3 regions of the Cytobacillus sp. Hz8 genome follow, and region 2 is predicted to be linked to each of the others. Evidence: riboswitches for the same ligand, from Rfam matches in the RefSeq annotation. Region 2 holds a riboswitch; each other region holds the start of a gene.
The links. Region 2 has a riboswitch for cyclic di-GMP ahead of sinI (DNA-binding anti-repressor SinI). Riboswitches for the same ligand answer to the same signal wherever they lie in the genome.

Region 1 (3,289 bases), on a different contig from region 2:
CTTTTAGCAGGAGGCATACCTTCTGCAGCACTAAATCGCCCATTTTAAAAACCATCCCATTTTCTTCAGCTAATGGAATAAATTCATTCGGCGAAACAATCCCCCAATCTGGGTGCTCCCAACGAATAAGAGCCTCTGCCCCTTCAATCCTTCCTGATCTCGTATCGACCTTTGGCTGATATTCAATATAAAATTCATGGTTGAAAATAGCCTTGCGCATATCCCTTTCCAATTGAAATAACCGGAAGGATTCAATGCTCATAGAAGAGGAGAAGACTTGCCAATCATTGCGGCCCAATTCTTTCACCTTCTTTAAAGCTTGGATTGCCTTTTTTAAAAGAGTATAGGAATCCGTTCCATCAATTGGATAGGAGCTAATTCCAATACTTACTGTAGTAAACAGCTCATACTCATCGACAAAAAATGGGAGTTCCATCTCTTTGATAATCTTTCTCGCCACCTCGAGTGTTTCCTCCACCTGGTGATTGGCTTCGATGCAAATCACAAACTCATCTCCTGCAATTCGCGCAAGGAAGCTTCTTTTGTCTAAAAGCTGATTTAAACGCTTCGAAAAAGATATAAGCAATCGATCCCCAATTTCCCCGCCAAGTGTGTCATTAATATAATTGAACCGATCTAAATCTAAATAAAATACCGCAAAAGATTTATGGTCTTTTTTTGATTGATTAATTCGTTGATCTAAAATCTGATAAAAATAATTTCTATTTGGTAGCCTTGTTAAATAATCATAATCAACTAAATTCGTGTAGACTTCAACACTCTCTTTTTCTCTTGTAATATCCTGAACGATTCCATCCATGCGGATAAGATTTCTGTCATCATCAAGATATGGTATCGTTTGTAAAGAAATCCATTTTGTCCTTCCATTCTTATCGATGATCCGTAATTGTTGATTGATCTCTTCCCCATCCTTTAATTTCTTTCTCCCCTCCTCAATAATTGACCGATCCTTGGGGTGAACCATCTCAATCAATTGAGCAGGATTTTCATTTAGAATACTGGGAGAAACACCAATAATCTCTTGAACTCCTTTAGAATAAAAAGTAAAGTGAGAATCCCTGCGATCAATAGACCAAATGCCTGCATGAAGATGATTAGCAACGGACAAAAACTGCTCCCTGCTTTCAGCTAATCGGTTCTCCATTTCTTTCTTTTCAGTGATATCCTGAATCACTCCGATCACTTTAGCCACTTGTCCCACTTCGTCAAACAGAGCATCAAAGCATATTAAAATCATCCTCTCTTCTCCATCCATACGAATTATTCGGTGCTCCAAATGATAATTATGATGGGATTCAACCAATTGTTTCAATCCCATGTCATACTTCTCTACATCTTGAGGATGGACAAAGCTCCGGACCGTATCAAGCTTGGGAACAAAATTTGAATCATTAATTCCAAAAATGTCGTAAACCTGCTTGGACCAAATTGCCTGCTGACTCGCCACATCGTATTCAAAGCTGCCAATGCTTGAAATTCTTTCTGCCTGTTCTAAGCTGTTAAACACCCTTCCAAGCTTATTCTCATAATCTTTTAAAGTTGTTTGATCTTGACATACAGCAAAAACAACCTCCGTTTCATCCTCTTTCATGCTAGGAATGAGTGATAGTTCAACAGGAAATGACTGGCCATTTTTGTGTAAAAGGGTAGATTCAAACACGGTGGGAATTCCGTTTAGCGCATTATGAAAATGATACTGAAAAAGATCGGAATCTCCATCCGGGAACCATTTGTTTTTTAAACGCACTACGTCATTCAAACTGTATCCAAGCAGCTCCTTCAGCTTTTGATTAATTGAAATAATCTGCTTGTCTAAATTAAATACAAAAATAGGCTGAGGATTACGAATAAATAATGCTCTGAAGATACCTGAATCATTGGCTTGCAGAGACTGATTTTTAAAAAACTTGTCTAAGAATTCCATACTTTCTTCCTTCCCATAAAAATTTGATTAAATATGAAAAAGGTTTCCAGCACATCTGTGTTTTTAATACGAGATGTTTCTTATCAAATTGTCTCTAATAGATTCATCGCAAATCCGCCATTTCCCCAAAGAAATTAAAAAAGCACTCTTTTCTGAGAGTGCCAAGAATCATAACATATTATTCGATCCTCATGTTTGAATATGGCGGCCCGACTATCATCGTCATAAAGACATTAGACTCGAAGCTTTGCGTCCTTACGTTTCCATAAGTTTGCCTTTTTCATTTTCCTAGTCAAATTTTACTATATTTCAATATTATTTAAAAGAAAATGACGGTCCCCTTTGATAAAAATTATTATTTGAAAAGACGAACCATAGAGCTGAACAAGCTACATATATACGTCAGGATTAAATAACATTATTAACATCCCCTGTAACAGCAGGAAAGGCCGGAACAGCTCACATAAACGATAATAATGGAGATTATTCGGTAAGCGAAGTCGTTTCCATTGCTAAAAGCTTAATTGGTATCCCCTACCTCTATGGTGAAACAACCAAAAATGGGTTCGACTGCAGTGGCTTTGTCTAGCCCATGCCATTCTTCCTCGCAAAAAAATAGGAGAGAGGCTGGTAACCTCTCCCCTACTATTAAAATGACAACATTATTCAACCCAATCGAACCACATTTCCCATACTATTTTACGAAATCAAAGAATGTACTCTTAAAACGATTGAAAATAATATGTAAAATCGAAACGAAATTCATCAATTTAATGTTATGCAATTGGTTGTTTCCAAAATTCGATTTCATGTTCGAGAAAATAGGCCTCCATTTTCGCTTTCTTGCCTCTTATAAGTTATTATCCATTAATTTTTTCTTGCAATACTAAAATTTACATACTCCAAAATAAATTCTTTTTCACTCTGGCTTAATTTAAGATTTAATTCCGTTAGATCCCAACTAGAATGAAATAATTTTTGTTCCTGTTTGAAAGCTTCATTTGTATCACCTTTAACAATCCAATCGACTGTTACATGAAGAGATTCACTTAAGGATAATAGAATCTCAGCTGAGGGGTTCGTCTCTCCGTTCACAATTTTACTGACTGTACTTTTAGATAAGCCGCTTATTGAAACCAAGTCCTTCTGCTTTAACCCCAGTTCATTCATTCTTTCTTTCACTCTATCTCCAATATCTTTCCGAATATGTCTCATAGGCAACAACATTTCCTTACACATTTTTCTATTAAGCCGAAGTTTCTTATTTTAAACAAAAACCATTGACTGGTTTCCAATAATGGATTATTATGGAGTAGGAATACGGGACTATTTCAAAAACAAAAA
Region 2 (3,289 bases):
ACCGATTATGCTATCCGCTCTATTTGTCTGGGCATTCGTATTCTATGGTTTTATGATAGCGAAGGATCCCATCGTATTTATCCTATTAAATGCTTTAAACGGACTCTGTAATTCATTCTTTGAGCCAACATCCCAAGCTCTGATGGCGGATTTAACAGAGACAAAAAAACGTATGAAGGCCTATTCGATGCGATATACAGCTATTAATATTGGTGCATCTGTAGGTCCGTTATTAGGTGCATACCTAGCCTCAACCTCGGCAAAATCAACATTTCTCATTACCGGAACGATGTATCTTATCTATGCCATTGTCCTTACGATTATTATGAAGCAGTTAAAAATCTCAAATCACAATCAAAGTAAGCATCAAGTGCGCATAGCCGATGCCTTTTTGATTATTCGAAAGGATAAAGCTCTTCGCTATTTAATATTAGGTGTCATATTAATCAATGCGGGCTATGCCCAAATAGAATCAACATTGCCACAGTATTTAGGAAGCAGCATTCAAAACGGAGTATTTATTTATTCCGCATTGTTATCCATAAATGCCGTAACGGTTGTTGTTCTGCAAATGCCAATCAGTCATTTAGCTGAAAAATTTCGACCTATGCAGGTGATGATGGCTGGAGCGATCTTGATGGCACTTGGATTATTCAGCTTTAGCTTTGTTTCAGGCTGGGTTACGGCGGTTGTAGCAATTCTGATTTTAACTTTAGGAGAGATTCTTGTATTCCCTTCTAATAGTCTTTTAATTGATCAATTAGCTGAAGAACAGTTAAGAGGAACCTATTTTGGGGCAGGACAATTTCGGAAAATTGGACATTTTCTTGGTCCTATTCTTGGAGGATATTTGTTGAGTCATACCGGTGGCTCGTTGCTATTTATTATCATTGCTATTATTACCTTTGGAAGTGTCCTCTTTTTCCATTATGGAAATCAGGAATATGTAAAAGTAATGGCTCCTGTGTATAAAGAAAATGCTTAAAAGAGGGTGATGGTTAATCATCCTCTTTTAAAATAAATAGAAAGCGTTTCCAAAAATTTCATTCAGTATTTTGATTTTTTTCATTTGGTTTACACATACGATCAAGCATAAATCCAGCAAATGCAATAAAACCGATCGGGACAACAAAATTTAAAACATGAAAAAACGTCATTCATATCCCTCCTACCAGAATAGATAAAAATTTCCAAATCAATTCTTGTTATTATTATATGCGAAACGTCACAGAATTGACAAATAATATTCACAAATTTGTCAAAATAAATATTGACAAATTAATCACGATATAATTCGACATTGTTTTATGTCGACTGCATAATGGTTAGAGGAAATAAATTCCTTAAATGTAGAGGATTGACGGGGAATGTTGGAAATAATCAATGAAAAGCAAAAGAAGGATGACAAGTAGTTACACATTTTTTATTTAAAACCGATTATGATTTAGGAATAGCACAAAAAATCTATACTTGAAGTCTCAGAAAAGGGCAAACTAATTGAAAAATTAGGACGCAAAGTCACAGGTCTAAGGTACATGACTTGAGATCATGGATGCTATGATGGCTGGATTATCTGAAATACGATAAGTATTTTTGGGGGAGAAGAGTGATGAATAAGAGTATTTCCACCGAAGAGTTGGATTTCGAGTGGGTAGAATTAATATTTGAGGCGAAAAAGCTTGGGATGAATAAAGATGAGATTCTTTCTTTTTTAAGAAAAAATAAAGAGGATGAAATGGTTTAAGACCAGTTGAGATGAATCTAAAAATAAATATTGTATTAGGGTTTTATATTTAAGTAAAATTTTGATATGGAATTCAAAAAGACCTGAATTGAACAGGTCTTTTCATTATTGATTTTTCATTCTCCATTTATTAAACTCCAGGTATTCACGAAATTGCTCTTTTGTAACCCCCGAATCCATGGCTTCCTTTACAATTCTTATCCATTCAGAATCCAATTCCTCTTCATCGGGCTTTTCATGAATTAATTGGTCAACTGGAACCTTAAGAACAGCAGCAATTTTTTCAAGGAACTGGATGGAAGGATTTGTTTGTAAGTTTCTTTCTAGAGAACTTAAATAGGATTTTGCAACTCCCGCTTGTTCAGCTAATTCGGTCATGGACATTTTCTTTTCAAGGCGGAGATTTTTCACACGTTCACCAATCATTTACGTTCACTCACCTTATTAATAATGTTAACTTAAATATAACAAATTTTGTTAAAATGTTTTATATTTAGAACAAGATATTAAAAATTTTATCATAATTGTAAACTCTTTTGTTTGAATAGTTATCAAAAGTTTGTGAATTTATTCTATTGGAATGATAAATATGTGATTTGATGGTGAATTCATGTCAAACCCTTCTTTACCAGGGGTTCTTTATGCAGAGTGACAATTTTTTTGATAATCTCCTCCATCAACGATAATATATATATGAGAGATGAACGAATAAGTCATTTTATTTAGATGGTAGGAAAGGCAGGAGTCAAAATGATTGTATTAAAATCTGATCGTGAAATAGAGAAAATGAAAGAGGCAGGAGAGCTATTAGCGGCATGTCATAGAGAAATAGCCAAATTGATAAAACCAGGAGTCACTACCTGGGAAATTGACCAATTTGTTGATCATTTTTTGGCTGAACACGGTGCTACACCAGAGCAAAAAGGCTATAATGGCTACAAGTATGCGACATGTGCAAGCGTTAATGATGAAATTTGTCATGGCTTTCCTCGAAAACAGTCATTAAAAGAAGGGGATATTGTTACTGTTGATATGGTCGTAAATTTGAATGGAGCCCTAGCTGATTCTGCTTGGTCTTATGCAGTTGGTGAGGTTTCAGAAGAAGCGAAAACTTTACTAGACGTAACAAAGAATGCTTTATATAAAGGAATTGAACAAGCGCAGGTTGGAAATCGTATTGGGGATATCGGACATGCGATTCAAACCTATGTAGAAGGCGAAGGGTTTTCGGTGGTACGTGATTTTATTGGACATGGAATTGGAGCGGTGATCCATGAAAAACCAGATGTGCCACATTATGGACTTCCGGGAAAAGGCCCAAGAATAAAAGAAGGAATGGTCTTTACGATTGAACCAATGGTCAATGTGGGAAGATATCAATCCAAAATGGATGATAACGGATGGACAGCAAGAACCATTGATGGAAAGAATTCTGCACAGTATGAACATACGATCGCGATTACCAAAGAAGGTCCGGTCATCCTAACGGAACAATAAAATGGCGACTTTTGGCTAACTGTATGAAGGATAAAATAGGTTTAGGAA
Region 3 (3,289 bases), on a different contig from region 2:
CCAAGCATCTCGTTATTAGCCATTTCCGTATCATTTTTAATTCCATTGATTAATGTAACAATTTGTGCTGCTGAGTCACGAGATTGTTCCGCTAATTTTCTAACCTCATCTGCTACCACAGCAAATCCCTTTCCATGCTCACCAGCCCTAGCTGCTTCAATCGCAGCATTTAAAGCTAGCAGATTGGTTTGATCAGCAATACTTGTGATGACTTCAATGATTTTACTGATTTCTTGAGATCGTTCAATTAATTGGAAAATGGCCGCCGTTGTGTTTTCAGTTGCTAAACTAATAGACTCCATTTGAAGCATGGCTTTTTGGATCAATTCATTTCCTTGCTCAGATAATGCAGTCGTTTTCTCTGCTGAATCTCTAACTGATGAAGAGGATTCAGCGATTCTTTGCATTCCTTGGGAAACCTCCTCCATCGCCAAAGAGCTCTCTTCTGAACTAATCACTTGACTCTCTGCTCCTTCAGCAACTGTTTGTATATCAGAAGCAATCTGATTGGTGGCTTGAGTGGTTTGTTCCGTTGTAGCATATAGCTCCTCAGATGCAGCCGCCACTTGTCCAGCACTGCTATTAATTTCCGTAATCAAATGGCGAAGATTTTCTGACATCTCATTGAAGGCACCTGCAAGTTCGCCAATCTCATCATTTGTTTCAATCTTAATTTCGTCTGTTAAGTCGCCGCCGCTTATCGCTAATGCCTGATGTTTTAATTTTTTCAACGGAGAGATAATAGATTTTGTGATTAGATAAATAGCTATTGCCCCAATGATCAGCGCAATGGCCATAATGAGAATGGTATGGTTAAGAATAGGTGAAGCTTTTTGGCTTACTTCAGAAGAATCAATCATTCCTCCAATTTTCCACCCCGTTAATGAATTGGTCTTAAAGCTCATGATTTTGTCGAAGCGTTTTTTATCTGTATAATTAAAATGTCCTGTTTCTTGCTTAAACATTTTATCAACATAGTTTTCTTTTGCTTCGCTTCCACCTTTCTGCGTTGGGTGAGAAACATATTTTTTATCTACATCAATTAAAAACGCGAAACCATGGTTACCGATTTTTACTTGATTCGTTAATTTTTGAATATAACCTAAAGAGATATCGACTGCAACAACCCCTGAACCATCCTTTGTAGATTGCGAAAGGGTTAACACCATTTTTCCTGTGTTTGCATCTGCATAGGGGGACGAGATAACAATTTCCCCTTTTTTTGCCATTGCTGCACGGTACCAATCTCTCACTCTTGGATCATACCCTGCTTTAGTTTCCATTTCAGGTTTTCGGATAAATTGGCCTGTTTCAGTACCAACATAAATCATCTCGACTTCAGGGTGCAGCTTCGTATATTGCTCAAAGGTTGTGGTTAATTCTTGCAAACTCTCTTTTTGATAAGTTTGGCTTGTAATTTTTTGAGCAAAATACCCGACATCATTCATTTTTGGCTGAATGGTATTATCAATGGTTGAATTTAGCAAACTTAAACTTTCTCCAAATCCATTAAGCATTTCCTCTTGAATAGCATCCTTTGCCGATAAAAAGGAAAGATATCCAATCGAAATTGTAGGAACTATTAAAATTATAGCAAAGGACAAAATCAATTTCGTCTTCATATGCTTAAAATATCTTAAGATGTTTTTCATTATTTCAACTTACCTTTCTTTTTGTATATTTTTATTTTTAAAACTGGTTAATCCCTATTAATCCTCTCCTTTACCCAATGATTGAGCAATTTTCCCATAAAAAAACTATTCTACACAAGATAAAATAGCCAAATAATTGGCAACCGGGCGATCTTAGTTCTTTGAGCTCTTGTGTCCCATAAACCGTAGACCCTTGGCTCCTGAGTCCTATCCTTTCGAATAGTTTGCCTTTATACATTTGTTTTCCAATGAATCTTAATGCTAAATTTGTCGAAAAATGCCGACTAAGATTTTATCATATCCACTTTTGGTATTTTATTCAAGCAATTTATTATTCATTTCACATTTTTGTAATAAGAAAACCTTGCTAGGATTTTATCCCAACAAGGTTTTCGCAAATTATATAAATAATGAATGATCTTATCTATTTTTGCAACTCTCTCCATTTCCTTATTGCTTCAAGACTCTTTTTTACCTTAGATATTAGTTCTTAAGTTTGTTAGCCATTTCAAACATTTTCGTAAATCGATTTTCTACTTTCGCAAAAATGGTTCCCTCTGGATATTGCCCTTTTTCATTTCGAATATTGCCAGCATCTACGCCAGTCAATATTTCAATACCTTCTGCAATATGACTAACTGCCCAAATATGGAAGTGCCCTTCTTTAATCGCTTCGACTACTTCCGTTTCCAGCATCAAATTTTGGATATTTTGCTTTGGAATTATAACACCTTGTTTGCCAGTCAAAGCACGACTTTTACAAATATGGTAAAAACCCTCGATTTTTTCATTTACTCCACCAATTGGCTGAATTTCTCCCCATTGATTAACGGAACCTGTTACGGCAATCCCTTGGTAAATCGGGACTTCTGCTAAGGAAGAGAGCAACACATATAATTCTGTGCTTGAAGCGCTGTCACCATCAATGGAATTATAGGTTTGTTCAAAGGTAATGCTTGCTGATAATGGAATTGGCCGGTTTTTCGCAAATTCTCCAGAGAGGAACCCTGTTAAAATCATCATGCCTTTATTATGAATTTGCCCGCTGAGCATCGCTTCTCGTTCAATATTCATAATTCCGTTTTTACCGACATAGGTTTGTGCGGTGATCTTCGTTGGAATTCCAAATATAGAATCTCTGGTTCCCATTACAGCTAAGCCATTGATTTGTCCAATCCGATATCCATCGGTTTCTAACATGATTGTGCCGTTTCGAATCATTTCTCGATATTGCTCTACGATATGATTGGATCGATGTGCTTTTTCTGAAAGAGCTTTTTCGACATGCCGATCATCTACAACGGATTCATGCTCTAGTTTCGCCCAATAACTTGATTCCACCAAAACCTTTGTTATCTCTTGAAAATCTGTAGAAAGTTTAGATTGCTCCTCTACTAACCGGGATCCATAATCAATAACTTTTGCAATGGCGCGACGATGGAAGGGAAGAAGCCCCTCCTTATCCACATAATTTTTGACAAAGCGTGCTAATTTCCAGCTATTTTCTTGATCCTTTTTCATGATTGCCACAAATTCTACTTTTACCTTGAAAAGCTTATGAAAATCTTCATCATATGCAGAAAGAAAATCGTATAAATAGTAAGAACCAATAATTATCACTTTAAGATTTAACGGAA

Region 1: it holds a riboswitch for cyclic di-GMP, as region 2 does, so the genes downstream of both, ACE38V_RS21200 (EAL domain-containing protein) here and sinI (DNA-binding anti-repressor SinI) in region 2, are expected to answer to the same signal.
Region 3: it holds a riboswitch for cyclic di-GMP, as region 2 does, so the genes downstream of both, ACE38V_RS15970 (methyl-accepting chemotaxis protein) here and sinI (DNA-binding anti-repressor SinI) in region 2, are expected to answer to the same signal.

The regions. Positions count from the first base shown of each region.
Region 1 covers NZ_JBHKFI010000025.1:50,376-53,664, forward strand. The annotation lists gene ACE38V_RS21200 (EAL domain-containing protein) at 1-1,945, opposite strand, end outside; cyclic di-GMP riboswitch class I at 2,146-2,231, opposite strand; gene ACE38V_RS21205 (helix-turn-helix domain-containing protein) at 2,813-3,160, opposite strand.
Region 2 covers NZ_JBHKFI010000013.1:101,061-104,349, reverse strand. The annotation lists gene ACE38V_RS15845 (MDR family MFS transporter) at 1-985, shown strand, start outside; cyclic di-GMP riboswitch class I at 1,478-1,577, shown strand; gene sinI (DNA-binding anti-repressor SinI) at 1,610-1,744, shown strand; gene ACE38V_RS15835 (helix-turn-helix domain-containing protein) at 1,850-2,170, opposite strand; gene map (type I methionyl aminopeptidase) at 2,495-3,241, shown strand.
Region 3 covers NZ_JBHKFI010000014.1:7,308-10,596, reverse strand. The annotation lists gene ACE38V_RS15970 (methyl-accepting chemotaxis protein) at 1-1,652, opposite strand, end outside; cyclic di-GMP riboswitch class I at 1,788-1,891, opposite strand; gene ACE38V_RS15965 (Lon protease family protein) at 2,136-3,289, opposite strand, start outside.